2 regions of the Dinoroseobacter sp. S375 genome follow, and region 1 is predicted to be linked to the other one. Evidence: riboswitches for the same ligand, from Rfam matches in the RefSeq annotation. Region 1 holds a riboswitch; the other holds the start of a gene.
The links. Region 1 has a riboswitch for cobalamin ahead of ACP150_RS16430 (DUF1636 family protein). Riboswitches for the same ligand answer to the same signal wherever they lie in the genome.
Positions count from the first base shown of each region.

Region 2: it holds a riboswitch for cobalamin, as region 1 does, so the genes downstream of both, ACP150_RS12710 (energy-coupling factor ABC transporter permease) here and ACP150_RS16430 (DUF1636 family protein) in region 1, are expected to answer to the same signal.

Region 1 is NZ_JBNAFR010000008.1:19,668-33,922, forward strand. It holds gene ACP150_RS16425 (DUF2235 domain-containing protein) at 137-1,231, shown strand; cobalamin riboswitch at 1,299-1,516, shown strand; gene ACP150_RS16430 (DUF1636 family protein) at 1,621-2,031, shown strand; gene ACP150_RS16435 (ABC transporter ATP-binding protein) at 2,028-2,810, shown strand; gene ACP150_RS16440 (ABC transporter substrate-binding protein) at 2,822-3,757, shown strand; gene ACP150_RS16445 (FecCD family ABC transporter permease) at 3,763-4,809, shown strand; gene ACP150_RS16450 (substrate-binding domain-containing protein) at 4,882-5,574, shown strand; gene ACP150_RS16455 (PaaI family thioesterase) at 5,584-6,051, opposite strand; gene metF (methylenetetrahydrofolate reductase [NAD(P)H]) at 6,121-6,987, opposite strand; gene ACP150_RS16465 (LysR substrate-binding domain-containing protein) at 7,085-8,029, shown strand; gene ACP150_RS16470 (serine hydrolase domain-containing protein) at 8,042-9,040, opposite strand; gene ACP150_RS16475 (inositol monophosphatase family protein) at 9,155-9,949, shown strand; gene ACP150_RS16480 (GFA family protein) at 9,985-10,371, opposite strand; gene ACP150_RS16485 (rhomboid family intramembrane serine protease) at 10,368-11,114, opposite strand; gene ACP150_RS16490 (tetratricopeptide repeat protein) at 11,211-11,786, shown strand; tRNA gene ACP150_RS16495 (tRNA-Leu) at 11,841-11,926, shown strand; gene ACP150_RS16500 (J domain-containing protein) at 12,082-12,711, opposite strand; gene ACP150_RS16505 (BolA family protein) at 12,784-13,041, shown strand; gene ACP150_RS16510 (DUF4177 domain-containing protein) at 13,048-13,677, opposite strand; gene ACP150_RS16515 (hypothetical protein) at 14,028-14,255, shown strand, end outside.
Region 2 is NZ_JBNAFR010000005.1:51,995-66,249, reverse strand. It holds gene ACP150_RS12775 (DMT family transporter) at 1-309, opposite strand, end outside; gene mnmD (tRNA (5-methylaminomethyl-2-thiouridine)(34)-methyltransferase MnmD) at 306-974, opposite strand; gene ACP150_RS12765 (NAD(P)/FAD-dependent oxidoreductase) at 1,041-2,102, shown strand; gene ACP150_RS12760 (TSUP family transporter) at 2,099-2,830, shown strand; gene ACP150_RS12755 (NADPH-dependent FMN reductase) at 2,817-3,359, opposite strand; gene ACP150_RS12750 (hypothetical protein) at 3,819-4,289, shown strand; gene ACP150_RS12745 (CidA/LrgA family protein) at 4,372-4,728, shown strand; gene ACP150_RS12740 (LrgB family protein) at 4,721-5,437, shown strand; gene cobO (cob(I)yrinic acid a,c-diamide adenosyltransferase) at 5,449-6,063, shown strand; gene cobN (cobaltochelatase subunit CobN) at 6,147-9,875, opposite strand; gene ACP150_RS12725 (hypothetical protein) at 9,945-10,427, opposite strand; gene ACP150_RS12720 (GNAT family N-acetyltransferase) at 10,585-11,043, opposite strand; gene cobW (cobalamin biosynthesis protein CobW) at 11,040-12,134, opposite strand; gene ACP150_RS12710 (energy-coupling factor ABC transporter permease) at 12,267-12,953, opposite strand; cobalamin riboswitch at 12,989-13,212, opposite strand; gene smc (chromosome segregation protein SMC) at 13,401-14,255, shown strand, end outside.

The DNA of each region.
Region 1 (14,255 bases):
TAATGCGCAAGTCGTTCACACATAAGTCTTTCCTGCGCGCGCCGATTGTTCGCAAATCCGTGTGCTCACGGGCCGCACACGGCCCTGTGCTCGGTCTGTTCTTTACTTAACCTTTCGGGACTACAATCTTGGAGGTATGAGGACACCTGCCCCGAACCCGGCGGCGCGCCCCGCCCATGTCCCCACGGACCATATCGTCATTCTCGACGGGACGATGTCCTCGTTCATGCCCGGACGCGAGACCAATGCCGGGCTGGCCTACAAGCTGATCCGTGACCGCCGCGACCCCCATGTCACCCTGTTCTACGAGCCGGGGATCCAGTGGCAGGGCTGGCGCCGGTCCATCGAGGTGATCGCCGGGATCGGCATCAACCGGCAGATCCGCCGCGCTTATCGGTTTCTTGCCCATCGCTATCGCCCGGGGGACCGGATCTTTCTCATGGGCTATTCGCGCGGCGCCTATGCGGTGCGCTCGCTGGCGGGGCTGATCGACCGCTTTGGCCTGATCCGGCCCGAGGCCGCGACCGCGCAGCGGGTGCGCCAGCTCTATGCCTATTACCAGGAACGCCGGGACAGCCGCTTTGCCGAGCGGTTTGCCGACCGCTATTGCCACCGGAAGGTGGAGATCGAGATGGTCGGGGTCTGGGACACGGTCAAGGCGCTGGGCATCCAGATGCCGGTGCTGCGGCGGCTCGCGCCCATGGCCAGCGCGTTTCACTCGGATCAGCTCAGCGGCGCGGTCAAGCACGGCTTCCACGCGCTGGCCCTGAACGAGCGGCGCCGGGCCTTTGCCCCGGTCCTGTGGCATTGCCCGCCGGGCTGGAACGGCCATGTGGAGCAGGTCTGGTTCCGTGGCACCCATGGGGATATCGGCGGGCAGCTGGCCGGGTTCTCTGCCGCGCGGCCCCTCGCCAATATTCCCTTCGTCTGGATGCTGGAGCAGGCCGAGGCCTGCGGGCTGCGCCTGCCCGATGGCTGGCAGGACCGCTTCCCGCGCGATGCCAATGCGCCCTCCATGGGCTCCTGGCGCAGCTGGGGAAAGCTGTTCGTGCGGCGCCGGGCGCGCCGGGTGGGGGTGGACCGCTCCGAGAGCCTGCATGAGAGCGTGCCGCGTCGCCGCCGGATCCCGCCCCTGGGCGCGCTGGCCACGGCGGCGGGCCAGAGCCTTGCCGCCATCCTGCCGCGCGGGCGCGCCGCCCGTCCCGCGCCGGAGCGGATCTCCCACCGCTGAGCCGGCCCTGGCCCTGCGGCGGTTTTACCCGATCTGTCAGGATGGCTTGACGGGCTGGGCAAACTTCCCGACAGTCGCCCCCGATGGTTCCCGGAGGCCAAAGGCCAGGCCGGGATGAAAAGGGAATACGGTGAGGAGGAGCCAAGCGGCGCCAAATCCGTAACTGCCCCCGCAACTGTGAGCGGCGAGCGACCCCGATGATCACCACTGAGCGACCGCGCTCGGGAAGGATCGGGCGAGCCCGGACCCGCGAGTCAGGAGACCTGCCATCGCTGACGTAACTTCAACCCGGGCGGGGTGTCCGGACAGGAGGCTATGATGGTGAGACGGGTCGCTCCGTTTCGATATCCCGGTCCGACGCACGCCCCTGGGCGATCGCGGAGGGCGATATGGCAACCCCAACCCATAGAATCACGGTCTGCACGTCGTGCCGACACAAGGGCAGTGACTGCCGCCCGGGCTATGAACTGATCGCCCGGCTGCGCGCGGCCATCGCGGCGGCGGGCGACAGCGTGCCCGAGAGTTTCGAGATTTCCGGCGTGGCCTGCATGGCGGGCTGCGAGCGGCCCTGCACCGTGGCCTATCACGGCACGCGCAAGGCGACCTATCTGTTTGGCGACATCGAACCGGACGTGGATATCGACGATCTGGTGGCTTTTGCCCGGCAATACGCGGTGCTCGGCGATGGCTGGTGTTCCTCGGTGGATCGGCCGGGCAAGCTGCGGCGCACCACGCTGGCACGGGTGCCGGCGGCGATCATCGCGCTGGAAGAGGCGGCCCCCGGGCAGCGCGCATCATGAGCGCCGCAGATCTGAGCGCCGACGGGATCAGCTGGGCCCCGCGCCGGGCGGACCCGCTGTTGGTGCATCCTACAAGCTTTCACGTGCCTGCGGGCGATGTGCTGGGCGTGGTCGGGCCGAACGGGGCGGGCAAGTCGACGCTGTTGCGAATGATCTACCGCTTCCAGCGACCCGCCACCGGACGGATCCGGGTGGGGGGCGCGGATCTCTGGGAGATCTCGCCACGCGAGGCCGCGCGCAAGGTCGCGGCGGTCCTGCAGGAGCATGCGTCGTCCTTCGGGCTGACCGTGCGCGAAGTGGTGGCGCTGGGCCGCACGCCCTTTCGATCGGGGCTGGCCAGAACCGGGGCGCGGGATGCGGAAAAGGTCGAGGCGGCGCTGGCGCAGCTGCACCTGACCGGGCTGGCCGAGCGCGATCTCGCCACGCTCTCAGGCGGCGAGCGGCAGCGCGTGATGGTGGCGCGCGCCCTCGCGCAGGAGCCGCAGGTGCTGGTCCTCGACGAGCCGACCAACCATCTCGACATCCGTCACCAGCTCGAGGTGCTGGCCCTGATCCGCAATCTCGACCTGACGATCATCGTCTCGCTGCATGATCTGAACATGGCCGCCGAGATCTGCGACCAGATCCTGCTGCTGGAGGCGGGCTGGACCCGCGGTTTCGGCACCCCCGATCAAGTGCTGACCGAGACGGCCGTGTCCCACGCGTTCCGGGTCGAGGCCCGGCGCGAACGGCTCGACCCGAGCAACAGCCAACATCTTTCCTTTCACCTTCCTTCCTGACTGAAGACCCCATGAAACTGACATTGACGCTCCTCGCCACGACCCTGCTGACCCCTGCCGCGCTGGCCGAGACCACCGTGCAAAGCTGCGACCGCGAGGTCACCTTTGACGCCCCGCCCAAGGCGGCCGTTTCCCATGATGTGAACCTGACCGAGATGATGCTGGTCCTCGGGCTGGCGGAACGGATGGTCGGCTATACGGGCATCTCGGGCTGGAAAACCCTGGATGAGACCATGCGCTCGGGCGTCGAGGCCTTGCCCGAGCTGGCCGAGAAATACCCGACCAAGGAGGTGCTGATCGGGGCCGATGCGGATTTCTTCTTTGCCGGGTGGAATTACGGTATGCGGGTTGGCGGCGATGTCACGCCCGAGACCCTCGCGCCCTTCGGCATCCCGGTCTATGAGCTGACCGAGAGCTGCATCCATATCTCTGAAAAAGGTCCGGCCAGCATGGAGGACATGTATGCTGACCTGCGCAATCTGGGCGCCATTTTCGGGGTGCCGGAGCGGGCCGAGGTGCTGATCGCGGGCTATGAGGCGGATCTCGCAGCCTTCACCGCCGATCTGCCAGCGTTGGCCGAAGCCCCCCGGGTCTTTGTCTATGACAGCGGCGAGGATGTGCCCTTTACCGCCGGGCGCTATGCCATGCCCAACGCTCTGATCGAGGCGGCAGGTGGCACCAACATCATGAATGATTTCGAGAAAAGCTGGGCCACCGTCGGTTGGGAGGCCGTGGTAGAGCGCAACCCGGAGGTCATCGTGATCGTCAATTACGGCTCGGTCACCGCCGAGGAGAAGCGCGCCTTCCTGCGATCCAATCCGGCCTTCGCCGAGATCGACGCAGTGAAGAACGACCGCTTTGTGACGCTCGAATATGTCGAGGCCACGCCGGGGCCGCGCAATATCGCGGCGGTCAAGACCCTCGCCGCCGCCTTCCGCGCCGAGTGAGCGACATGGCGCGATCCGCCCCGGTCCGGCGCGCGCGGGCGGCGCTGTTCCCGCTGGCCATGGTGGCCGGGGGCGTGGCGCTGATCCTGTCGGTCTATGCTGCCGTGAGCCTCGGGGCGATCTCGATCTCGGCGCCGGTGGTCTGGGGCGTTCTGGCCAACCAGATCGTGCCGGGCGCGGTGCCGGTGGACTGGTCGGCGGGGCGCGAGGCGATCGTCTGGGACATCCGCTTTCCCCGGGCATTGCTGGCCTGCTGCGTGGGTGCGGGTCTGGCCATGGTGGGCGCGAGCCTGCAGGCGGTCACCCGCAACCCGCTCGCCGATCCGCATCTGCTGGGCATTTCGGCGGGGGCGGCCTTTGGGGCGATCCTCGCGCTGTTGCATACGGGGCTGTTTCTCGGGCTGCTGACCGTGCCGCTGCTGGCCTTTCTGGGCGCGCTGGGGGCGACGCTGCTGGTGCTGGCGGTGTCACAATTCGCCTCCGCCACCAGTGCGGACCGGCTGATCCTGGCCGGGGTTGCGGTGTCCTTCATCGTGATGTCCCTGGCCAATATGCTGATTTTCCTCGGAGATCCCCGGGCGAGCCACACGGTGGTCTTCTGGATGCTGGGCGGGCTTGGGCTGGCGCAATGGGATCAGCTGATCTTTCCCTTCGCGATCCTGCTGGTCGGGGGGGCCTATCTGTGGCTGAACGCGCGCAATCTCAACGCGATGACCATCGGCGATGAGACGGCCTCGACCCTCGGGATCCCGGTGGCGCGGTTTCGGCTGTCGGTTTTCGTGATGGGCGCGCTGGTCACCGGGGCGATGGTGGCGTTTTCCGGGATCATCGGCTTTGTCGGGCTGATGGTGCCCCATATCGTGCGGCTGGTGGTGGGGGGCGATTACGCGCGGGTCCTGCCGATTTCGGCGCTTCTGGGGGCGGTGTTCCTGCTCTGGGCGGATATCTGTGCGCGGCTGGTCATGGCCCCGGACGAGATGCCCATCGGGGTGGTCACCGGCCTGATCGGGGGCAGCTTCTTCATCTGGCTCCTGCGCCGCCGGTTGGGGTGAGGGGGCCGCGATTTCAAATCGCGGCCCGGGCGCGCAGCCTGTAGGCTGCGCGCAACGCAAAAGGACAGCGGAATGCCCCAGCCGGAGATTGAATTCATCCTACCCGTGGCCCTGCGCGAGGTCATGGATGTGCTCGGTCCAGCCTTCGAAGCCGAGACCGGTCACCGCCTGCGGATCACCCATATGCTCAACCCCGAGGTGCCGGGGCACGTGGCGACGGGCGCGGCCTGGGATATCGCGATCACAAACCCGGTCTATGTGGCGCAGATCATCGCGGCGGGGCACAGCCCCGCAGGCAGCCATCGCCCGTTGGGCCGCGCCCCGCTGAGCTTCGCCGCGCGGGGACCGGCCAGCGCACCGGCGGTGACCGACCCGGCCCGGATCGCGGCGGTGATCCTCGGGGCCAGGCGCATCGGGCTGACCGATCAGGGCACGAGCGGCGCGCAGTTTCGCGCCCTGGCCCGGGTCCTCGGGGTGGCAGAGCAGGTGGCCGACCGGCTCTGCGGGCTCGAAGGGGGCGGGCCCATGCGCGCCCTCAAGGCGGGGGAGGTTGACCTCGCGGTGCTGCCCCTGACCAATATCGCCCCGGTGCCGGGTGTCCATGCGGTTGCGATCTGTCCCGAAGCGCTGGAGGTTCATGTGGACCTGTCCCTCTGCCTCAGCCACGAGGCGTCAGAGGCGGCACAGGGGCTGGCAGCCTGGCTGACGGATCCGGCGCGTGACGGGGCGCTGGCGACACTGGGTGCGCGGCGCTTTGGGCCCTAGGCCCCGGGGTCAGCCATCCATGATCAGGCAGGTGGTGGTGCCGGTGGCATAGAGCTTGCCATCTGCGACCCCGCGGATTTCGCCATGGGCCGTGGCGGTTGTGCGTCCGCCATGATCGATCAGCCCCTCGGCAGTGATCTCGACCCCCGGGCGCAGGGCGCGGGTGATGTTGATCTTGTATTCCAGCGTTGTGTAGAACCGCCCCTTGGGCACGAGGGTCATCACCGCGCAGGCCATGCAACTGTCCAGCAGCGTGCCATACCAGCCGCCATGCACCCCGCCCATCGGGTTGCAATGGGCCTCGGAGGGCGCGCCGGTGAAGACCACGCGGCCCGTCTCGACAGAGGTCAGCCGGTATCCCAGCCCGACCGAGATCGGCGGGCGGGGGAGGTCCCCGCGCAGCATGCCCTGCATGAACTCGAGTCCCGAGAGCGAGAGCAGCGTCTCGCGATCCACCACGGCGAAGTTGTCGGTCATGATCCCCCCGGTTTTGCCTGCCCGCAAATGCTAGGCAGTGCGGCGGGGCGGGGCAGCCGTGACGTTACGTCAGGCCACCTCGGAGAGCGCAGCCTTGGGGCTGACGCCCAGGGCGGCGCAGACCTCGCGGGTCAGCTCGGGTTTGTTCAAGGTGTAGAAATGCAGATCCTCGACCCCGCCCTCGCGCAGCTCGGTGCACATCTCGGTGGCCAGCGCGATGGAGAGCAGCTCCTCGCGGCCATCGCGGGTGGCGGCGGCAAAGGCCTCGTCGAGCCAGGCAGGGACCTTGGTGCCGCAGCGCAGGGCGAAATTGCGGGCCTTGGTCCAGTTCTCGATCGGGAAGATGCCCGGGATGATTGGCGCATCGATCCCGGCGGCCACGCAGCGGTCGCGGAAGCGGAAGAATGTCTCGGCCTCGAAGAAGAACTGGGTGATCGCGGCGGAGGCCCCGGCGTCGATCTTGCGCTTGAGGTAATCCACATCCGCCTGGGCGGTCGCTGCCTCCGGGTGCTGGTCCGGATAGGCGCCGACACGGATGTTGAACTTGCCAGTGGCTGCCAGAGCCTCGATCAGCTCGACCGAGCTGGCAAAGCCATCCCGGGCCGGGGTGAACCCGTCTGCGCCCTTGGGCGGGTCGCCGCGCAGGGCGACGATCTCGGTGACGCCCGCTGCCGCGTAGCCCTCGACGATCTCGAGGGTTTCGGCGCGGGTCGCCTCGACGCAGGTCAGGTGGGCGGCCACGTTCAGCCCGTAATTCTTGCCGATGGTGGCCACCGCGTCATGGGTCAGCTTGCGCGTCGTGCCGCCCGCGCCATAGGTCACCGAGACGAAGCTCGGGTCGAGGGGCGCGAGGGTCTGGACCGTATCCCAGAGGCGGAAGGAGGCGGCGATGGATTGCGGCGGAAAGAATTCGAACGAGACGCGCGGCGCGGACATGAGATAATCCTGATCTTGGGTTGCAGGCTAGTTCGCACACTTGCCAATCTGAGACAATTTCATAATCTTCAAGATAAACATGAAGGCGGCTCAGGTCATGCATCTGGAATTTCGACATCTGCGCACGGTCAAGGCGATCCACGAGGCGGGCGGGTTGGCCAAGGCCGCCGATATTCTGAACATCACGCAATCGGCTTTGTCACACCAGATCAAGGGGTTGGAGGATCAGGCCGGGCTAGAGCTCTTCGTGCGCCGGTCCAAGCCGCTGAAGCTTTCGGCGGCGGGGATGCGGCTCTTGCGGCTGGCCGAGCAGGTGCTGCCCCAGGTCGCAGCGCTGGAGGAGGAGTTCCGCGGGATCAAGGCGGGCAAGACCGGGCGGCTGCATATCGCGATCGAGTGCCATGCCTGTTTCGAGTGGCTCTTTCCCGTGCTGGAGCAGTTCCGCAAGGCCTGGCCCGATGTGGATGTGGATATCCGCCCGGGCCTGCAGTTTCAGGCCTTGCCCGCCCTGCAGCGCGAGGAGGTGGATCTGGTGATTTCCTCGGACCCGGAGGATCTGCCCGGGATCGATTTCACGCCGCTCTTTGATTACGAGCCGGTTTTCGTGGCCTCCGCCGCCCATCCGCTGGCGCAGAAGCCCTATGTGGAGGCCGAGGATTTTCGCGATGAGCTGCTGATCACCTATCCGGTGGAGCGGGCGCGGCTGGATGTGTTCTCGGAGCTGCTGATTCCGGCGCGGATCGAGCCCCGGGCGCTTCGGCAGGTGGAGCTGACGGCGGTGATCTTGCTGCTGGTGGCGTCGAACCGGGGCGTTGCGGTGCTGCCGGATTGGGTGGTGCGCGAGGTACGCTACAATTCCGACTACGTGACCCGGCCCCTGACAGAGGGTGGCGTGACCAAGCGGCTCTATGCCGCGACCCGGCGGGACGAGACCACCTTGCCCTTCATGTCCCATGTGATCCGGCTGGCCCGGACCGAGCCGCTGAAATTGCAGAGGGCCGGGCAGGCTGAGGGGGCGGGAGCCTCCGGCGGGGATATTTAGAGACTTAAGATCTCAGGTGCTGCGCGCTGCGGGCAGGATGGTGCCATCGATCAGCCTCATCAGCGCGCCGAAATAGCCGCCGGAGCGGGCGGGGCGCGTGGGGTCGGAGGTGATCGCGATGGTGAGCGCGCGCTCGGGCAGGATGCAGAGGATCTGGCCGCCATAGCCGCGGGCGAGCAGGAAGCGGGCACCATCGGCGCGCCCCAGAAACCAGCCATAGCCATAGGCCAGACCGGAAAAGCGCGAGCGCGTGCGCGGCTGGGCCGAGGCGGTGATCCAGTCGGCGCTGATCACCGGGGCCCCGTTCCCGGTGCCGCCCTCGCGGACCATCTCGCCGATGCGCAGCAGATCCGCCGGGCGCAGGGCCATTTCGTTGCCGCCCAGATAGTAGCCTTGGGGATCGCGGGTCCAGGCCGGGATCTCGATCCCGAGCGGGCTGCCGATCCGGTCGCGCATCTGGGCCAGCAGGCTCATCCCCGTGGCCTCTGCCAGCGCAGCACCCAGCACGTGGAAGCTGCCGGTGGAATAGAGCATGCCCTGTCCGGGCTGGCCCACTTGCGGGCGCGACAGGGCATCGGCGACCCAGTTCGGGCTTGCGACCCAGCCGCCGTAATTGGCACCCGAGGTGCGCTCCAGCCCGGTTTGCATGGTCACCAGGTCCGCCATGGTGAGATCCGGCACGATGGGCGTCGCCCCTTGCGGGATCAGCCCGGGGGCGATCTCGGCCAGGCGGGTGGCGGGGCCCGGGATCTCGCCCCGGTCGATGGCCGCGCCGAGCAGGAGGGCGACGAGGGATTTCGACACGGATTTGATCGGCGCGGGGCGGCTCAGGGCCGGGCCGCGAAACGCCTCGGCCAGCACGGTCTCGCCCCGGTGGGCAATGGTGAGGCTGTGGAGCTGATCGAGCCGGCGCGCGGCCTCGGCCACGCCGTCCCAGGACGCATTGGCGCGGGCCGGGGGCGCGATCAGGGCGGCGGAGGTCAGGGTGAGGGCGGCGCGACGGGTCAACATCCCCTTCATATGGGTGTGGCTCGGGGCAAAACCAGCCATCGGCGGCGGTGTTTGGGGGTTGGCAGCGCGCAGCCCCGGGTCTATAGCCATGCGCTGGAATTCAGGAGGCCGGGAATGGCGATTGGAAGTGCAAATCTCAACGTGATGATCAAGGCCGCGCGGGCCGCGGGGCGCAGCCTCGTGAAGGATTTTCGCGAGGTTGAGAACCTCCAGGCCTCGATGAAGGGGGCGGGCGATTTCGTGAGCCGCGCGGATCTTCGCGCCCAGGAGATCCTCGAGACCGAGCTGCGCGAGGCGCGGCCGACTTACGGCTGGCTGGCCGAGGAGAGCAAGGCCGAGGTGATGGGCGCGGACCCGACCCGGCGCTGGATCGTGGACCCGCTGGACGGGACGACGAACTTCCTGCACGGGATGCCCCATTGGGCGGTGTCGATCGCGCTGGAGCATAAGGGCGAGGTGGTCGCCGGGGTCGTGTTCGATGCGGCCAAGGACGAGATGTTTTTCGCAGAGAAGGGGCAGGGCGCCTGGATGAACCAAACGCGGATGCGGGTCTCGTCGCGCCGGGCGATGATCGAGTCGGTCTTTGCCACGGGCCTGCCTTTTGCGAACAACAAGTACCTGCCGGCAACGCTGGGCGATCTGGGGCAGATCCTGCCGCAATGCGCGGGCGTGCGGCGTTGGGGGGCGGCGGCGCTCGATCTCGCCTATGTGGCGGCGGGCCGCTACGAGGGCTTCTGGGAGCGTGGGTTGAAACCGTGGGATATCGCGGCGGGCATCGTGCTGGTGCGCGAGGCGGGCGGGCTGGTGGAGCCGATCCGCGAGGGGCAGTCCATGCTCGAGGACGGGCATATCCTTGCGGCCAACGAGCCGATCTTCGGCAAGTTCGCCCAGACCATCCGCGCGCGCTGAGCCCGGACGGGCCGCAGGCCCGCCGAACGCAGGGTTTAGCGGGGGGCAGAATCCGACACGTGGTTCACGCCGTCTGCCCAGGGCACTTCGCCCAGATCGCGCGGGTTCACGCCGTCGAGGGCTGCGGCATTCACCCCGTATTCCGTCGGATCCGAGCGCCGTTGATGGTGGGTGTAGATCCCGCAGATCCCGCAGAAGTAATGCTTCGCGGTGCCCGTGCCCCAAGTGTAGAGCCGCAGCGCCTCTGCGCCCTGCACGACCCGCAAATCCGGCAGCTTGACCGAGACCGCGATGGCCCCGCGCCTGCGACAGAAGGAGCAGTCGCAGCGCCGCGCCGTGCGGAACCCGTCCGCGAGCCGCAGCTCCAGAACAACGGCGCCGCAATGGCAGGACAGGCGGGTCGGGGGCTCGGGTCGGGTCATCGGCGGCGTCTTACCTTGGGAATGCGGGTCGAAACACGGCGGTAGCGTGCCTCAGGATGATCCGGATGACCATGGGTCCGACGCCAGAACCCCGGACCGCCCAATTTCAGCCAGAGCGGCAGGATCATCACCAGCCCGGCCAGGAACCCGCCCGCATGGGCCCAATAGGCCACGCCGCCGCTGCCCGCGGGGGTGGCGGCCCCGGAAAACACCTGCATCGCGAACCACACCGTCAGGACAATGCCCGCCGGGATCGGGATGATCTTGAAGATGATCACGATGATGAACAACACATCCACCCGTGCCTTGGGATAGAGCAAGAGATACCCGCCCAGCACGCCGGCAATCGCGCCCGAGGCCCCGACCATGGGGATCGGACTGTTCGGGGCCGAGATCACCTGCGCCAGCCCGGCCCCCACGCCGCTCAGCAGGTAGAACCCCAGAAAGGTCCCATGGCCCAATTCGTCCTCAAGATTGTCGCCGAACACCCATAGAAACAGCATATTGCCCAGCAGATGCATGATCCCGCCATGGAGAAACATGGAGGTGAAGATGTTCGCAACCCCGCCCCCCGACGAGAGCTCGGCGGGCACAAGGCCCCAGGTCAGAAAGACCTGGGTCGAGGCCCGCGCATCCCCGAGAATGGGGAAATATGACAGGAAGACCATCACATTGATCGCGATCAGCGCGAGGGTGACATAGGGTGTGCGTTCGGACGGATTGTGGTCGCGGATGGGAAACATGGGGCAGGAGGTGCGCCTCTGCGCGGCTCAGGTCAAGGGGGCGCGCTCGCGGGCGCGGGATTTGACCCGGCCCGGATTTGCGCCAAGTCTCGCGCCATGGCCCATATTCGTCCCGCGTATCTTTGCGCCCCGCTTCTCTGTCTTGCCCTCGCGACCCCGGCTCTGGCCGACAGCTGCGCGCCCGTGCGCGATCGCAGCGTCGAGATCGCCCAGATCCATGACCGGTTGCAATCGGCCCCCTCCGAGGCTGCGGCGCGTCCGCTGACCATCGCCCTCTGGCAGGTCTGGACCGAGGCCCCGGATGCCGCCGCGCAGCAGCTTCTGGACCGGGGCATGGCGCAACGCCAGAGCTATGATTTCGCTGGCGCGGTCGAGACCTTCACGGCGCTCATCGCGCTGTGCCCGGACTATGCCGAGGGCTGGAACCAGCGCGCCTTCGCCCGGTTCCTGCAGGAGGATTACGAGCCCGCCCTGGCGGATCTGGACGAGGCCCTGGCGCGCAGCCCGACCCATACGGCGGCCATGTCTGGCAAGGCCCTCACGCTGATCCGGATGGGCCGCGCCTTGCAGGCCCAGGCGGTGCTGCGCGAGGCGGTGGCGCTGAACCCGTGGCTGCCCGAACGGGTCTATCTCGCCGCCCCCACGGAGACGCCCGAAGGCCAGGAACTCTAGCGGCGATTTTTCCGGTTGCACCATGTCCGCGCGCGTCCTAGCCAAGAGACAGCCGCGGGCGTGATGGAATGGTAGACATATCGGACTTAAAATCCGAAGGCCTTTGTGCCGTGTGGGTTCGAGTCCCACCGCCCGTACCAGACCTCGCCCGGCAGGCCCTTTTTCAGACAGATGGTTGCGATGTCGCGCCAAACGATAGCGCGTCGCGCGCCTGAGGGCGCGCGCCTTGTCCGATGCCAGACCGCCGCCGCCGCGCCCTTTGGGGCGCGGGATTGCCCCGCCCGAGCGGGGCCTCTCAGCCCTTGAAGTTGCGGCTGTCCTTGATCTGGTCCCAGGCCCAGACGACCTCTTGCAGCTTCTCTTCATCGCTGCGGTCGCCCCCGTTCATATCAGGATGAAGAACCTTGATTAGGGCTTTGTAAGACTTGCGAATTTCCGGCTTGGTCCAGTGGTCTTTCGCCTCGAGAATCTCGATGGCGCGACGTTCGGTCGGTGGCAGGCGCCGGGTGCCGGTGATGGATTTTCCAGGGTTCCGGGTCGCGTTCTCGCCGAGCACCTGATGGGGATCATCCACGCCGAGCCGCGCCCAGGCGCGCTCTTCCGTGGACTTCTTAAAGGGCTTGGTCTCCCGATCCCAGACCCGGTCCTTGTCCATGCGCCGGGCCATCTCTTCCTCGGACTGGCCGTTGAAGAAATTCCATTTCAGATTGTACTCGCGCGCATGCTTCTGACAGAACCACAGATATTCATCGAGGCTGTCGGGGGATTTCGGCGCGCGATACTTGCCCGCTTCGGTGCAGCCCTCATGCTCGCATTGCCGCGTGGAGGTCTCGGAAGCGCCGGACATGCCGCGGCGACCGCGGGGATTCTTCTTCTTGGAGGACGATACGGACATATCGAACCCGAAGGGATCACTCTTGGACATGGCACCTCACTTTTCGACTCGGAGATGAGAGTTTAATGCTTTGTCCGAGCAAGCAAAGAGGATTGCGACAAAATGGGTGTGAAAACCGAGATCGAAGGCAAGCTTGAGGCAGCGTTTGCCCCCCGCATCCTGGAGGTGGTCGATGACAGCGAGTCCCATCGCGGTCATGCGGGCTATCAGGAGGGGGGCGAGAGCCATTGGAATGTGCATATCGCCTCCGGGCGGTTCGAAGGGATGAGCCGCATCGCACGGCACCGGGCGGTCCATGAGGCGCTCGGGGCGGATCTGGTCGGGCGCATTCACGCGCTTGCCCTGAAGATCGAGGTCTGACGCGCCCTAGCGTTCGGAGGAGGGCGGCGTGTCGTCGTCATCCCCCGGGCGGGTGCCTTTCATGGAGTTGAGCACGGTCAGTGTCTCGGGCGCGATGCGGTCCACGCGTCGCGGTTCGATCCGGGCATCGGCGAAAGTGGGCACGCGCTTGGGGCCCGGCGGCGTCTCGGAAGGGGCCTCGGTCCGGGGCTGCGGTGCCGGAGGTTCCGGTGCGGCCACTTTGGGGGCGGCCGGGGCCGCTACGGGTGGTGTCGGGGGCTCGGGCGTCGGGGCCACCTGTGCAGGGGGCTCTGGCGCGGGGGACGGTGCCGGCGGGGCTGCCGGAGCGACCGGAGGGGTCTCACCCGGCGCAGGCAATAGCTGCAGCGGCGGCTCAGCGCCCCCGGTTTCGGGCTGCGCGGCAACCGGGTGCAACGGGCGGCGGAACACCAGAAGCGTCTGGAACCGCGTGGTGCGCGAGGTCAGTCCGCTGCGCTCTTCACAGGGCAGGGTGTCGGCCCGCACATACTCCCACCCCTCGGTGGCGGTCTGGTTCATCACCTCGGAAATGGTGGCGGCAAATCGATCCTCGACCGTCTTCAGACCCTTGCGTTTGAGGGGTCGTGTCGGAGCCGGAATGGCCTTGTATTCATACATCTCCGCTGTTCCTTTTCTGCGCCGCGGCGGCACGGTATCAGGCCCGTTTCCGAGCGCAAGGGGCGGTGTCCGCGCACGCTGCACCGCCGAATCATTGGGGCGGTTTTCCGCAGATGCACGGCAGATCCCGCCGAGCCTCCGATCCTAGTCGTGCATCAGCGCAAAACAATGCGGGAGCGGCTACGGCATTGTTCGTGAGCTGGGAGGCTGGCGTCTCAAAAACTACGCATTTGTCGAAAAATTGCCCTGATTCAGGTTTACACAACGTTAGCAAACTTGTTCGAAACCGCGCGTTAACCTAAAGTAGCTCTAGCAGGTGTGTCACTTGTGAGTAACTAAGAGGGTAACCGATGAACTTAAAACCTTTAGCAATTGCTGCTTTAGGTCTGGCCTTGCCTGGTGCGGCAAGCGCTCTGACTGAAAGTGGTAACATCCAATCCGGCGATACCGTGGATCTCCTCGCGTCGGGCTATTCCTACAACGCTGTCTTCACGGATGCTGACCTGGGCGGAACTCTGACATTTACGTTCGAGAACACCTCCATGTCGAATGCGGCATTCGCGCTGAAGTCCACGACG
Region 2 (14,255 bases), on a different contig from region 1:
GACCGCGTGGCTTTCGACCAGCCCGAGCAGGACAAATCCCGCCACCATGATGCAGATCTCGGTCACCAGCAGCACCGCGCGGAACCCCTGCAGCACGGGTTGTTCGGTGGCCGCCGCCGCGCGGACCCCGCCCGCCTGACGCGCGGCGATGGTGATGACGAAGGCGGCAAAGAACCAGTAACGGATCATCACCACCATCAGCACGTTGTACTCGCCCGCCAAGTGGCGCGAGATCCCGTCCTGCAGGGCAAAGACAATCGTCGTGGCGACCATCAGCCAGATGCCCAGCCGCGTATTTGTGCCGGTCATGGCAGGCGTCCCACGCTCATATGCCGCTTGCGGCCAAAGCCTGGGATGCGGGCGACCTCGAACCCTGCCGCGGCCAGCGCGCGGCGGACATGGCCCGCCGCCGTATAGGTGGCAAAGCTGCCGCCCGGTGCGGTGTGGCGCGCGACCTGAGCCATCAGGTCCGGATCCCAAAGCTCGGGGTTCTTGGCGGGCGAGAACCCGTCGAGACACCAGGCATCGGCCCGTCCTTCCCATTCGGGCAGGGTCTCGCGGGCATCCCCGAGGACCAGTTCGAACCTCAGGTCCGCAGCTTCGAAGGTGGTCGCCCCGCCCTCCAGCGTGGCGAGGACATCCTCCAGCACCTCGGTCACCCCGGGAAAGGCGCTCAGCGCCGCGCGCATCTCGGGCACCGGCATGGGAAAGGCCTCGAAGCTGGTGAACCGCAGGGGCCCGGGCTCTTCGAGCGCGCCCCACGCCATGCGCATCACCGCCAGCGTCAGCCCGGTGCCGAAGCCCAATTCGGCCACGGCAAAGCCCGGGTAGAACCGCGCGGGCAACGCATTGCCCGCCACGAAGACATGGCGGGTCTCGGCCAGCCCGTCCGCCTTGGAATAATAGGGGTCGTCGAAACGCACCGAGACCGGCACGCCATCCGTCCACGCCACGTCTGCCTGCTGGCTTTGCATCCCGTCCTGCCTTACATCTCGGGGCCGGATCGCGGCCCGGCGCGACAATGGGCAAGGAGGGCGAGTTTGGCAATTGCGGATGTGACCGTTCTCGGGGCCGGGATCTTTGGGCTTTCGGCGGCCTATGCCTGTGCCCGGCGCGGGGCGCGGGTGCGCGTGATCGAGGCCGCGCGGATCGGCGCGGGATCCTCGGGCGGGGTCGTGGGCGCGCTGGCCCCGCACACGCCCGAAAACTGGAATGCCAAGAAGCAGGTGCAATTCGACAGCCTGATGCGGGCCGAGGCTTGGTGGACCGAGATTGCCGCCGCCACGGGGATGGATCCGGGCTATGCGCGGCTGGGCCGGGTGCAGCCGCTGGCCGATGACCGGGCCCTTGCGCTGGCCGAGGCGCGCGCGGTGCAGGCCGAAACCCTCTGGCAGGGGCGCGCTGCGTGGCGGATCCGGCCGGTTTCGGACTTCCCGGGCTGGGCGCCAGACAGCCCCACGGGTCAGATCATCCACGACACGCTTACGGCGCGGCTCCACCCGGCCAAGGCTTGCGCGGCCATGGCCGAGGCTCTGCGCCAGATGGGGGCGGAGATCCTGATCGGCGATCACGCCCCGCGCGGCAAGATCATCGAGGCGACCGGCGCCGCAGGGCTGGCCGAGCTGAGTACGGCGCTGGGCGCGGTGGTCGGCAATGCGGTCAAGGGGCAGGCGGCCGTGCTCGGCCATGACGCGCGGGATCTGCCGCAGCTCTTTGTCGAGGGGCTCCATGTCGTGCCCCATACGGACGGGACCACAGCCGTAGGGTCCACCTCGGAGCGGGAGTTCGACGCGCCTGCGCGCACCGATGCCCTGCTGGAGGATGTGATTGCCCGGGCCCGGGCCGCCGTCCCGGCACTGGCCGAGGCGCCGGTGTTGGCGCGCTGGGCCGGGCTGCGCCCCCGGGCCAAGTCGCGCGCGCCCATGCTTGGCGCGCATCCCCTGCGTCCCGACCACGTGATCCTCAATGGCGGGTTCAAGATCGGCTTCGGCATGGCCCCGGAACTGGCCGAGATGGTCGCGGATCTGGTGCTGGAAGGCCGCGACCGCATCCCCGACGCGTTTCGCCCCGAGGCGAGCCTGCCCCGCGCGCCCGCGCCATGACCCTGCTGGGCTATGGGCCTGAGGTGCTGGGCTTTACCTTTGCCGCGGTGTTCTGCGGCACGCTTTTGCAGCGGCTCGCGGGGCAGGGGTTCGGGATGCTTGCGGCCCCGCTCATCGCCATGGTCGCGCCCGAGGTCCTTCCCGCCGCGCTCCTGTTTCTTGGGATCGCCGTGGGCGCGGGCGCCGTGTCCGTCGATCGCACGCAGCTGCGCCGGTCAGAGTTGCTGCCCGGCTTTGCCGGGCGCACGCTGGGCGCGGTGCTGGCGGCGCTGATCGCGGCGCGCCTCGCGGATCCCGAGGCACTGGCCGCGCTGGTCGCTCTGGTGGTGTATCTGGGGATCGCGCTGTCCCTGATCGGCGTCCGCGTGCCGATCATCGCGCCGACGCTGTTCGGCGCGGGTACTCTGGCGGGGATCATGGGGACGCTGACGGCGGTGGGGGCGCCGCCCATGGCGCTGCTCTATCAGCATGAAACCCAGGCGCGCTCGGCTGCGATGCAGAACGCGTTCTTCGCCTTCGGCATGGTGGTCAGCGTCGCGGCGCTGGGCTGGCAGGGGTTGCTCAGCCTGCGCGCGCTGGGCTTTGCCGCGCTGCTGCTGCCGGCGGTGCCGCTCGCGCTCTGGCTGGCGCGCCCGCTCTCGGCGCGGGTGGCGCGTCACGCCATCCGCCCCTGGGCGCTGGGTCTCGCGGGGCTGGCCGCGACGACCCTGCTGATCAGGCTGCTGTAGCCGCGGCGCGCAGCTTGGCCATCAGGGTGTCGAGGATCTCCTGATAGCTTTCACCTTTCAGTCGGCCTTCCTCGTCGAACTCACGGAAGGCCCCGGCGACCAGAACCTCGGGCCCGGGCAGCACATGCGCCTGAAACGGCATCATCGCCAGCCGCAGGGCATAGACCCCGCGCGCGCCACCGGAGCGCCCGGCGGCAGCGGCCACGATGGCCACGGGTTTGTCCTGCCACGGCTTGCCCTCGACGCGGCTCACCCAGTCGAGCGCGTTTTTCAACACCCCGGTCAGGCTCTGGTTGTATTCCGGTGACGAGATGATCACCGCATCCGCCGCCGCGATCTGATCGGCGAGGGTCTGGACCTCTGCCGGAATGCCCTTGGCCTCGAGATCGCCATCATAGAGCGGCAGACGCAGGTTCCCTTCGGAGAACTCCGCAGGCCCGAAGCGTTGGGCGGCCTCGCGCACCAGTTTGCTGTTGAAGCTGTCGGCACGGAGCGATCCGGAGATCCCCAGAAGTTTCGGCGTTGTCATCGGCTGTCCTTTCCCTTTGAGCCACAGGTAGCGGCCCGGCGCGCCGAGGCAAAGAGGGGAAACTGCTCGGGAGCGCACGGGCGATGTGCGCGGCGCCTTCGCAAGTGCCTCGATCTGATTTGTTTCATATTTACAGATGGTTATGTGCGGCTCGAGGCGAGATTTCAGCCTGAGGTTACCCGCAGAAAACCGTCACAACCGGGCCGGGTGCCATGCGGGAATTGCCCTGTTGCCGGGCCAATCCGGAAGTCAGGTGCCCCGGCTTTGGGCGGCTTGCGGATTCATTGCGACATTTTTGCCGAACCGGGCCGGGGTTTCGCGGCCAATCGCTGGGCGGCGCCTCGTCCCCTACGACTTTGGTCGTATTTTTGTGTCGCGGGAGGATCGAACCGCGTCACGACCCGGTGACGCCCCATCCAGTTTGCTGCGGCCCTGTGCGCCGCCCCCTGCGAGGCCCCGATGACTGAGCTTATGACTGCGCTGATGCTGTGGATTTCCGCCAATACCGCCTATGAGACCGCCGGTCTTCCCCTGCCTGAGCTGGTCGAGATGACCCCGGCCGAGCTGACCGCAGAATACTATACGGACGTGCCGCACCTGATCCCGTCCCAGGGGATCGATACGCGGGTGCAGGCCCTCTATTCTCAACAGGACGGGCCCCATGGCCGGGTCTATGTGCTGGCCGCGCATCTGGTCGAGGGCGCGGATCAGGATGACGATCCCTATTCCAACCCGGCCTTCCGCGAGATGGTCCTGCATGAGCTGATCCACCATGTGCAGTTCCAGACCGGCACCACCGAGACCTATCTTTGCCCGGCGCAAGGGGAGGCCGAGGCCTATGCCGCGGGCGGGCTCTATCTGCGCCAGAGGAACGCGCCGGACCCGTTGCCGAACCGGAATTTCTGGGGCCATGTCTATTCGCGCTGCTGAGCCCCGGGGCGCGTTTCGCGATTGCGTCCGGGGGGCGGGGCCTTAGTCTGAGCCCACCTGCCCTGACCGAAGGACCCGACCCATGATCCTGCATCTTCTGGTGCTGCTGGTGTTCCAGCTGATCGGCGAGGTCCTGGCCCGGACCCTCGGCCTCTTGGTGCCGGGGCCGGTTCTGGGCCTTGTGCTGCTGCTGGCCTTCTTCCTGATGGTGCCGAAGGTGGCCGAGGCGGTGCGCCCCACGGCGAGCGGGCTCCTGTCGCATCTGTCGCTGCTCTTCGTGCCAGCGGGGGTCGGGGTTGTCGCCCATCTGGATGTGCTGGGCCATGATGGCGGGCCGCTGTTGATCGTGCTGATGGTGTCGACGCTGGTCTCCATCGCGGTGGGGGCGCTGGTGTTCACCGGGGTTGCCCGTCTGGTCGGAGGGGCGGGCGATGACTGATCTCGGCGCGATTTGGGTCTATCTCTCGTCCGAGCCGCTCTTGTGGCTGACGGCCACGCTGGCGGCCTATGTGATCGGCGACGCCCTGTTCCGCGCCTCGGGTCGCGCGCCGCTGGTGAACCCGGTGCTGGTGGCGGTGGCGCTGCTGGCGGCGGTGCTGTGGCTGTCGGACACGCCCTACAGGACCTATTTCGAAGGCGCGCAATTCGTGCATTTCATGCTCGGCCCGGCCACGGTGGCCCTCGCCGTGCCGCTCTATTCCAACCTCGCCAAAGTGCGGGCGGCGGCCCTGCCAATGATCGCGGCCCTCTTGGCGGGCTCGCTCACGGCCATGGCGACGGCGGTCGGGCTTGGCTACGCGCTGGGCATCCGGGGCGAGGTTCTGATGTCGCTGGCGCCGAAATCGGCCACGGCCCCCGTGGCGCTGGGCATCTCCGAGGCGATCGGGGGTCTGCCCACGCTGACGGCGGTGCTGGTGATCCTGACCGGGATCATCGGCGCGGTCTTTGCCACGCCGCTGCTGAACCTTCTGCGGATCCGGGACTGGCGCGCGCGCGGCTTTGCCACCGGCGTGGCCGCCCATGGTATCGGCACCGCGCGGGCGTTTCAGGTCAATGAGACCGCCGGGGCTTTCGCCGGGATCGGCATGGGCGTAAACGCAGTGTTGACGGCGGTTCTCGCCCCGCTGCTGGTGGGGCTCTTTTTCTGACGGAGGATGCGATGACTGAGGCAAATGACACGGCGCGCCACAACGCCAAGATGGCCAAGAAGAAGGCCGCGCGAGACAAGATCATGGCGACCAAGACCGACGAGAAGGGCCTGATCATCGTCCATACGGGCAAGGGAAAGGGCAAATCCTCCGCCGCCTTCGGGATGATCTTTCGCTGCATCGCCCATGAAATGCCCTGCGCCGTGGTGCAGTTCATCAAGGGCGGCATGAGCACGGGCGAGCGCGACCTGATCCTGTCACATTTCTCCGACCGCTGCGCCTTTCACACCATGGGCGAGGGCTTCACCTGGGAAACCCAGGACAAGGATCGCGATATCGAGATGGCCCAGGCCGCCTGGGCCAAGGCCAAAGAGCTGATCCGCGATCCGGACAACCGGATGGTGCTGCTGGACGAGATCAACATCGCCCTGCGCTACGACTATCTCGATATCAACGAGGTCGTCGGCTTCCTGCAGAGCGAGAAACCCGAGATGACTCATGTGGTCCTGACCGGTCGCAATGCCAAGGACGAGCTGATCGAGGCCGCGGATCTCGTCACCGAGATGGAGCTTGTCAAACACCCCTTCCGCTCCGGCATCAAGGCGCAGATCGGCGTGGAGTTCTGACGCCGACACGCGCCACTCCCTGAGGGCAGCGTCCAGCCCCCTCATTGTTCTTCAAATACTCATCTAAGGCTGGCCTGCTGCGACTATGCGGTCGGAGCGGCGAGGTCCTTTAGCAGCGCCTTGGCGCGGTTCGAGCGCGGCTGCCAGAGCCCCCGGTCGATGGCCTCGTTCAACCGCTCGGCAATCTCGCGCAATGCATCCGGGTTGGCCTCGGCGATGAAGGCGCGGGTGTCCTCATCCTCCAGCATCGCCGCATGGACCAGATCGAAATGGTGGCTCGCCACCGCCCCCGTCGTGGCCGCAAAGGCAAAGAGGTAATCCACCGTCGCTGCGATCTCGAAGGCGCCCTTGTAGCCATGGCGCTTGACCCCGGCGATCCATTTCGGGTTCACCACGCGGGAGCGGACCACGCGCCCGATCTCTTCCTCCAGGGTGCGGATCACCGGGCGTTCGGGACGGGAATGGTCGTTGTGATAGATCGGCCGTTCCGTGCCCTGCAAGGTGGCGACCGCCGCCGCAGCGCCCCCCTCGAACTGGTAGTAATCGTCGCTGTCCAGCAGATCATGCTCGCGGTTGTCCTGGTTCTGAACGATCGCCTCGGCCTGGCTCAGCCGCGCGGTGAAGCCCGCGCGATCCGGGGTGCCTTCGTCGGAGGCGCCATAGGCATAGCTCGACCAGGCGATATAGGCCTCCGCCAGATCCGCCTTGTCGGCCCAGAGCCGCTCATCGATCATCGCCTGCAGGCCCGCGCCATAGGCTCCGGGTTTCGAGCCGAACACACGCGCCTGATGGCCCTCGGCCCGGGCGCGGGCGGCGGCGGGGTTCTCGGTCTCGGGCTCGTCCATGGCCATGACCGCCCGGGCTGCAGAATCCACCAGTGCGATCTGCTGCGGAAAGGCATCGCGGAAAAACCCCGAGACGCGCAGGGTCACATCCACACGCGGACGCCCCAGCACGGACAGGGGCAGCACCTCGAACCCGGTGACCCGGCGATTGGCACTGTCCCATTGCGGCTTCACCCCCATCAGGGCGAGGCACTGGGCGATGTCATCCCCGCCCGTGCGCATATTCGCCGTGCCCCAAGCCGTCAGCAGCAGGGACCGGGGCCAATCCCCGTGATCCTGCAAATGCTTCTCGATCAGCAGGTTGGCCGAAGCCCAGCCCAGCTTCCACGCAGTGGGCGTGGGGATCGCGCGACTGTCGACACTGAAGAAATTCCGTCCCGTGGGCAGGACATCCATACGCCCCCGTGTGGGCGCGCCGGAGGGCGCCGGGGCGACGAACCGCCCTGACAGGGCTGTGAGGAGGCCCGATTTCTCCGCCGGCCCGCATTCCGCAATGGTCGGCAGGACATGGTCTGCAATCGCCTCGAGAACCGCGCGGCTCGCCGGACCGGGTGCAGCCATGCCGCCCTCGACACACGCCACGGCCAGCGCCTCCAGCCGTTCTACCGTGTCGCCATGACTGCGCCATGGATCAGAAAGAAGACCTGCCAGAAGATCGGGACGCGGCCCCGCCCAGGGGGCCGCCATCTCGCAATCAAGCGGGTCGAAGCCAAGCGCCAGATCCGCAGCAAACGCCCGCAGGAGCGAGGCGTCGCCCTCCTGGCCGTCGCCCCGGGGCAGGCGGGTCAGCGCGATCGCAAGATCGCGCGCAAGATCGCCCTCGGGCGCGGTGCCGAAGACATGCAACCCGTCGCGGATCTGCGCCTCTTTCAACTCGCAAAGATAGGCGTCGAGCTTGGCCAGATCGCCTTCCTCGTCGCCGGTGAACCCCGCGTCCTTGTCGAGCCCGGTGACCGAGGTCAGGGACAGGATCTCGTGCCGCAACTCGGTGATCCGCCGCGGATCCACGCCGGCGGCCTCGTAGAACTCATCCACCAGCGCTTCGAGATCGCGCAGCGGCCCATAGGTTTCGGCCCGGGTCAGGGGCGGGGTGAGATGATCGATGATCACCGCCTGCGCGCGACGCTTGGCCTGGGTCCCTTCCCCGGGATCGTTGACGATGAAGGGATAAATATGGGGCAGGGGGCCGAACACTACCTCGGGAAAGCAGGTTTCGGACAGGGCGATGGATTTCCCGGGCAACCATTCGAGATTGCCATGCTTGCCCATATGCACCAGCGCATGTGCTCCGTGGACATGCCGTAGCCAGAAATAGAAGGCGAGATAGTTATGCGGCGGCACGAGGTCCGGCGCGTGATAGGTCTCGGTCGGGTCGATGTTATAGCCCCGCGCGGGCTGGATCCCCACCACCACATGTCCATAGCTCAGGATCGACAGGGCGAAGGCACCGCTTGGGGCCGCGTCGGAATTGAGTATTTGCGGAACAATGAAGAAGGGATCGTCTTCCGGGGCGCCCCAGCGGCTCTCGATCTGGTCCCGCACGACGAAGGGCAGGGCGCGGTAATGGGCGAGATAGGTCTCCAGCGGCAGATGCACGCCGCCCTCTCGCTCGGCCCGGTCGGTCAGCCAGTTGGTCGGGCCTTTGCGGATTGCCGCCATCAGGGCGGCACTGTCCCGGGGCGCGTCGCGCACGTCATAGCCTTCGGCGGCCAGCGCGGTCAGCATCCGCGCGGTGGCCTCGGGCGTGTCCAGCCCCACGCCATTGGCGAGCCGTCCGTCCTTGTTGGGGTAGTTCGCGAGGATCAGTGCGGTGCGCCGGTCGCCCACCGGCATGCGCCGGAGTGTGGCCCAATTCGCCGCAAGATCCGCCACGAATGCGATCCGGTCGCCCTGGGCCTGATAGGTGGCGATGGCGCATTCTGTTGCGTCATCGTAAAACGCCTCCCCCTTGAAGCTGACCGCACGGGTCAGGACGCGGCCATCCACCTCGGGCAGGGCCACGTTCATGGCGATGTCCCGTGCCGAGAGGCCGGTGGTGCCCTCGTCCCAGGCGGCTTCGCTGCTGCCCGCGAGGACCACCTGAAACACCGGCGCCTCGCGCGTCTCTGCCATGGTCAGCGGGTTGGCGCCGGCCTTGCCTGCCCCGTCCGGGGTGCCCACGGCAAAACTCGTACAGTTCAGGATCACATCCGGCGGCGCTTGCCGAAAAAGCCCCTGAAGGGTCGCGACCGAGACTGGATCCTTGAGGGAGGCCACGAAGATCGGGAGCGGGTTCAGCCCCTTGCGCGCCAGTGCCCGGACCAGCCGGTTGATCGGGTGCAGCCCGGCCCCCTGCACCAGTGCGCGGTAGAAGATAAGCGGTACAACCGGCGCGTCTGCGCGCCACTGCGCCTGCACGGTCGCCAGATCGCTGAGCCCGGCACCGGGCCAATAGACCCCGGCCCGCAGGAGCGGGGCGGCCGCCGGCGGCTCGGGCCGTTCGGGATCCAGCAGATGCTGCGCATAGGCAAGGAAATTCGCGGCATTCTCGGGCCCGCCCTCGACCAGATAGGACCAGAGCGTGTCATACTCGGCCCCGCGCAGGGTCGACAGCTCTCGCAGGGCGTCGTCGGGCTTGTCATCCCCGGGCAGCAGGATCACGTGGCCGCCCGCCGCCGCGACCCGGGCGGCGTATTGCTCGGCCCCGTAGCGCCAATAGCCCAGCCCGCCCAGAACGCGCGCGATCACCAGTCGGGCCCGGGACGCGCAGTCATCGATATGGAGATCCACGGACATTGGGTGGCGCAGATGCATCATGCTCGCCAACCGCAGGCTGGGCGGCGCGGCCATCTCGGCGCGGGCCGCGCTCAGGGCGGCCAGTTCCGTATCGGCGGCGGAGATGAAGACCAGATCGCCGGGCGTCTGGCTCAGATCCACAGGCTCCTGCCCGTCATCGATGCTGCCGGGTGTCGCGGCCAGAAGATGCATGTTGCGCCCCGTTTCTCCAAGTGCAGCGGCGGGTCTATCAAGCCTGCCGCAGCCCGGCAATGGCGGGCGCTAGCGCTTGGGAAAAATCGGCGGACCCTTCAGGACCGGGTCGCTCATCCGGTGGGGCGCGCGCTGCAATTCCCGCTCATAGAGCACCAACTCATCGCTCCCCAGCTCTTCGGAACTGGCGATATACTGGTTGCGGCGCAGGGCTTCGGCCTGGATCGGGTGCATCCGATCCACCCAGGCGCGGATCACGCGCAGGCGCAGGCTGCGCGCGAGCGTCTCGACCTGCTCGATCAGGATATCCGGCAGGCTGCCGCGGGCCTCGGCGGCGACGAAGCGAAAGGCGCTGACCAGACCGAAACTGCCCATGTTGCGCAGGGCGATACAGCCCAGTCCGACCTCGTCCCGTGCGGCGAGGTAGAAATAGCCGTTCGGCCCCGTCACATCGGACATGTCCGGGCGGGTTCGCGATTTCGGCGGGATCAGCAGCGTTTGCGCCAGAGGGTCAAATGGGGTGGACCGGTAAATCCGGATCTCGCGTGGCATATGTTCATAACTCCGGGCCCGCAGACGGACCCATACCCCTCGACCAAAGTATGACCGGTTGCGGAGGGAAAGGCGAGGATGAAATCCAGCTTTGCGCCGCGACGGCGGGCAAACCCGGGGGAAACTGACTAAAAACCGCGCAGAAAGTTGCGCGGGATCAAGCCCCGAGCGGTTTTTCGTAGAAGCGGCTGAGGGGATCGTCGAGATAATCGCCGAAGGGACCGCGCGTCGCGAATCCCTCACGCTCGTAGAGCGCGCAGGCCGAGGTCAGGTCCGGTCCCGTCTCGAGCCGCAAAGCGGGCAGCCCATCCTCGCGGGCAAACCCCTCCAGCGTGCGGAGCAGGGCCGCGCCCGCGCCGAGGCCGCGCGCCTCGGGGGCGACGAACATCGACTTGATCTCGCCATACCCTGCCCGGGTGGCCAGCGCCGCGCAGCCGATCGCCTTGTCGTCCGCGAAGGCCAGCACGAAGCGGATCGCCGGATCGTCCAGATCCTCGGGGGTCATGCTGTAATTCACCTCCGCCGGGTACCGGTCCGCCATCATTGCCGCGCTGGCCCCGAGAAGCGCGTGCGCCTCGGGGCCGAGCGGGTCAGCGCGTCGGACAGTGACGGTCATGCACGCAGGGCCGCGTCGATGGCGGCCTGGTCGAGCCCCGCCTGGCCGATCACCACCAGCCGGGTCTCGCGCGGCTCCGACGCGCCGAGCGGGCGGTCGAAATAGGTGTCGATCCGGGGGCCAACGGCCTGCAGGGTCAGGCGCATGGGCTTGCCGGCCACGGCGGCGAACCCCTTGAGGCGCAGGATATCGTGATCCTCGATCACCCGGGTGACATGGGCCGCGAACCCCTCCGGGTCGGTGATCTCGGGTAGGGTCACCACGAAAGAGGTGAAGGCATCATGGTCGTGATCATGATGGTGGTGATGGTCATGGTCGTGAGGATGGTCGTCATCATGGTGGTGATGATCGTCCTCGTGATGATGGTGGTGATGGACCTCGCCGCGCGCGTCCAGATCCGCCTCGGCCCCGATGCCCTGCCCCAGCAGGACGTCCACCGGCAGCGCGCCTTGCGTCGCGCTGACCACCTGCACGCCGGCGCGGGCCTCGGATTTCAGCCGGCCGGTCAGGGCCTCGGCCTCTGCCGGGCTCAGCAGGTCGGACTTGTTCACCACCAGCATGTCGGCGCAGGCAACCTGATCCTCGAACAGCTCCGAGAGCGGGGTCTCATGGTCGAGATTCTCGTCCAGCTTGCGCTGGGCATCCACCGCGTCGACGGAATGGGCGAAACGGCCCTCGGTCACCGCCTTGCCATCGACCACCGTCACCACGCCATCCACGGTCACCTTGGTCGAGATCCCCGGCCAGTTGAACGCCCGGACCAACGGTTGCGGCAGGGCGAGCCCCGAGGTTTCGATCACGATGTGATCGGGCGGCGTGTCGCGGGCCAGCAGGGCTTCCATGGTCGGGATGAAGTCATCGGCCACGGTGCAGCAGATGCAGCCATTGCTGAGCTCCATGATGTCATCCTCGGTGCAGGTCTCGTCCCCGCACCCCTTGAGGATATCCCCATCGACGCCGAGATCGCCGAACTCGTTGATGATCAGGGCGATCCGCTTGCCCTCGGCATTGGCGAGCATATGGCGGATCAGCGTGGTTTTCCCGGCGCCGAGAAAGCCGGTGACGACAGTGGCAGGAATTTTGGCGGGCATGGGTGGCTCCGATCAGGGGATGCGCGACCGGGGCATCGCCCGGCCGGGATAAGGTCGCGGGGCTCTGGCCCTTTGCCGCGACCCGGGCGTGGCATGGCCCGGGTCATGCGGCGTGGGCCAGAGCGGCGTTTGTCAGGCCGTCTGCGGGTGGAAGAGCCGCGGTGTAACCAGCGCGCTCTGGCGACCAGAGCGGTTCAGGGTCTTGGCGGCCCAGAGGATCGCCAGATCGGCCACCGGCTCGATGATCAGAACCAGCATATAGGCCGCGCCAAAGCTGACCACGGCGGCCAGGTTCTCGGCCCCGACCCCCGAGCCATAGATCGCCCAGAACGCCACCCAGGCGACCACGCCGCCCTGATAGGCCGCCGACAGCTTCAGCGCCTGGGCGTAGCTGAGGTCCACATAGGCCGTATCCGGCGCGATGATCCGCTTTGCCATCAGGTGAATGCCAAAGAGCGGCACCAGCAGCGTCGTCAGGTTCATCCCGTATTGTGGCAGGTCGATGGGCGCAAAGAGCACCCCTTGCAGCAGCAGACCGAGCGCCAGTCCGATGGCCGCAGGCGCCGTCCCGAGGATCAGCAGAAGCGTCGTGCCGAGGATGAAATGCACCTCCGAGACGCCCACGGCGAAATGGGGCAGAAGCTCGAAGAAGACGAAAACCGCCAGCGTCGCCAGCAGGCTGCGGGCCACCAGCGAAGGCGCGCCGCGCGCCACGAGGCTGTCCCAGATCAGTTTGCCGGAATAGGCCACGGCCCCGGCTGCGGTGGCATAGCTCAGGACAAGTTTGGCGCCGTTCACGACGCCGGGTTCGATATGCATGTTGTATCTCCATACCCTGTCACACCCGACAGGAGGGGGTTGCGGTCTGCATGGCTGGTCTCCTGGCTCACGGGTCGATGGGTATGCCGGCCTTCCCAGAGCATGGCGCTCCAGTGGCGTGTCGGCATCCCTCTCCGCATACAGTCGCGGGGGCGGCTGAGGCTTGGGCCCTCCGGGTTGGATCGGGCCGTTCCACATTCCCATTTGATCCCCCGGGCGCTTGGCGCGGGCACGGGGAACCATGCCCGGCGTTTGTGCGCGCGGGACCCGCGGGCCGTCAAGATCCGAGTTGGGGCGCAGGTGCCGCAGGCGACACGGGTTATCTTGAAGTCACCGCAATATATCGCGGATTTCGACTTATCCACGACGATATTTGGTGGCGGGATTGACTCATGGGCCGCAGGCCGTGACCCTCGGAGGTTGAAGAATCATGCCCGGAGACCCCCGATGCGGTTCAACCGACTGCGCCTGAATGGCTTCAAGAGCTTCGTGGACCCGACCGATCTGATCATCGGCGACGGGCTGACCGGCGTGGTCGGACCGAACGGATGTGGCAAGTCGAACCTGCTCGAGGCGTTGCGCTGGGTGATGGGGGAGAACAGGCCGACCGCCATGCGGGGTGGCGGCATGGAGGATGTGATCTTTGCCGGGGCGGCCAGCCGCCCGGCCCGCAACTTCGCCGAAGTGGCGTTGATCATGGACAATTCCGACCGCCGCGCCCCGGCGGGGTTCAACGACACGGACCAGCTGGAGATCATCCGCCGGATCACCCGGGATGTGGGCTCGGCCTACAAGACCAACGGCAAGGATGTGCGGGCGCGCGATGTGCAGATGCTCTTTGCCGATGCCTCCACCGGGGCGCACTCCCCTGCGCTGGTGCGGCAGGGCCAGATCTCGGAGCTGATCAATGCCAAGCCCAAGGCGCGGCGGCGGATCCTCGAAGAGGCTGCCGGGATCTCGGGGCTCTACCAGCGGCGTCACGAGGCCGAGCTCAAACTCAAGGGGGCCGAGGCCAATCTCGACCGGGTCGATGACGTGTTGGAGGCGCTGGCCGCGCAGCTCTCGACCCTCGCGCGGCAGGCCAAGCAGGCGGCCCGCTACCGTGAAATCGGCACGCAGCTGCGGCAGGCCGAGGGGCTTCTGCTCTATCGGCGCTGGCGTGAGGCTGATGAGGCCCGGTTGGTCGCGGTGCAGGCACTGACCACCCGCACCACAGAGGCGGGGGCGGCCGAAACCGCCGCCCGGCAGGCGGCGCAGGCCCGGGTGAAGGCGGACGAGGCCTTGCCCCCCCTGCGCGAGGAA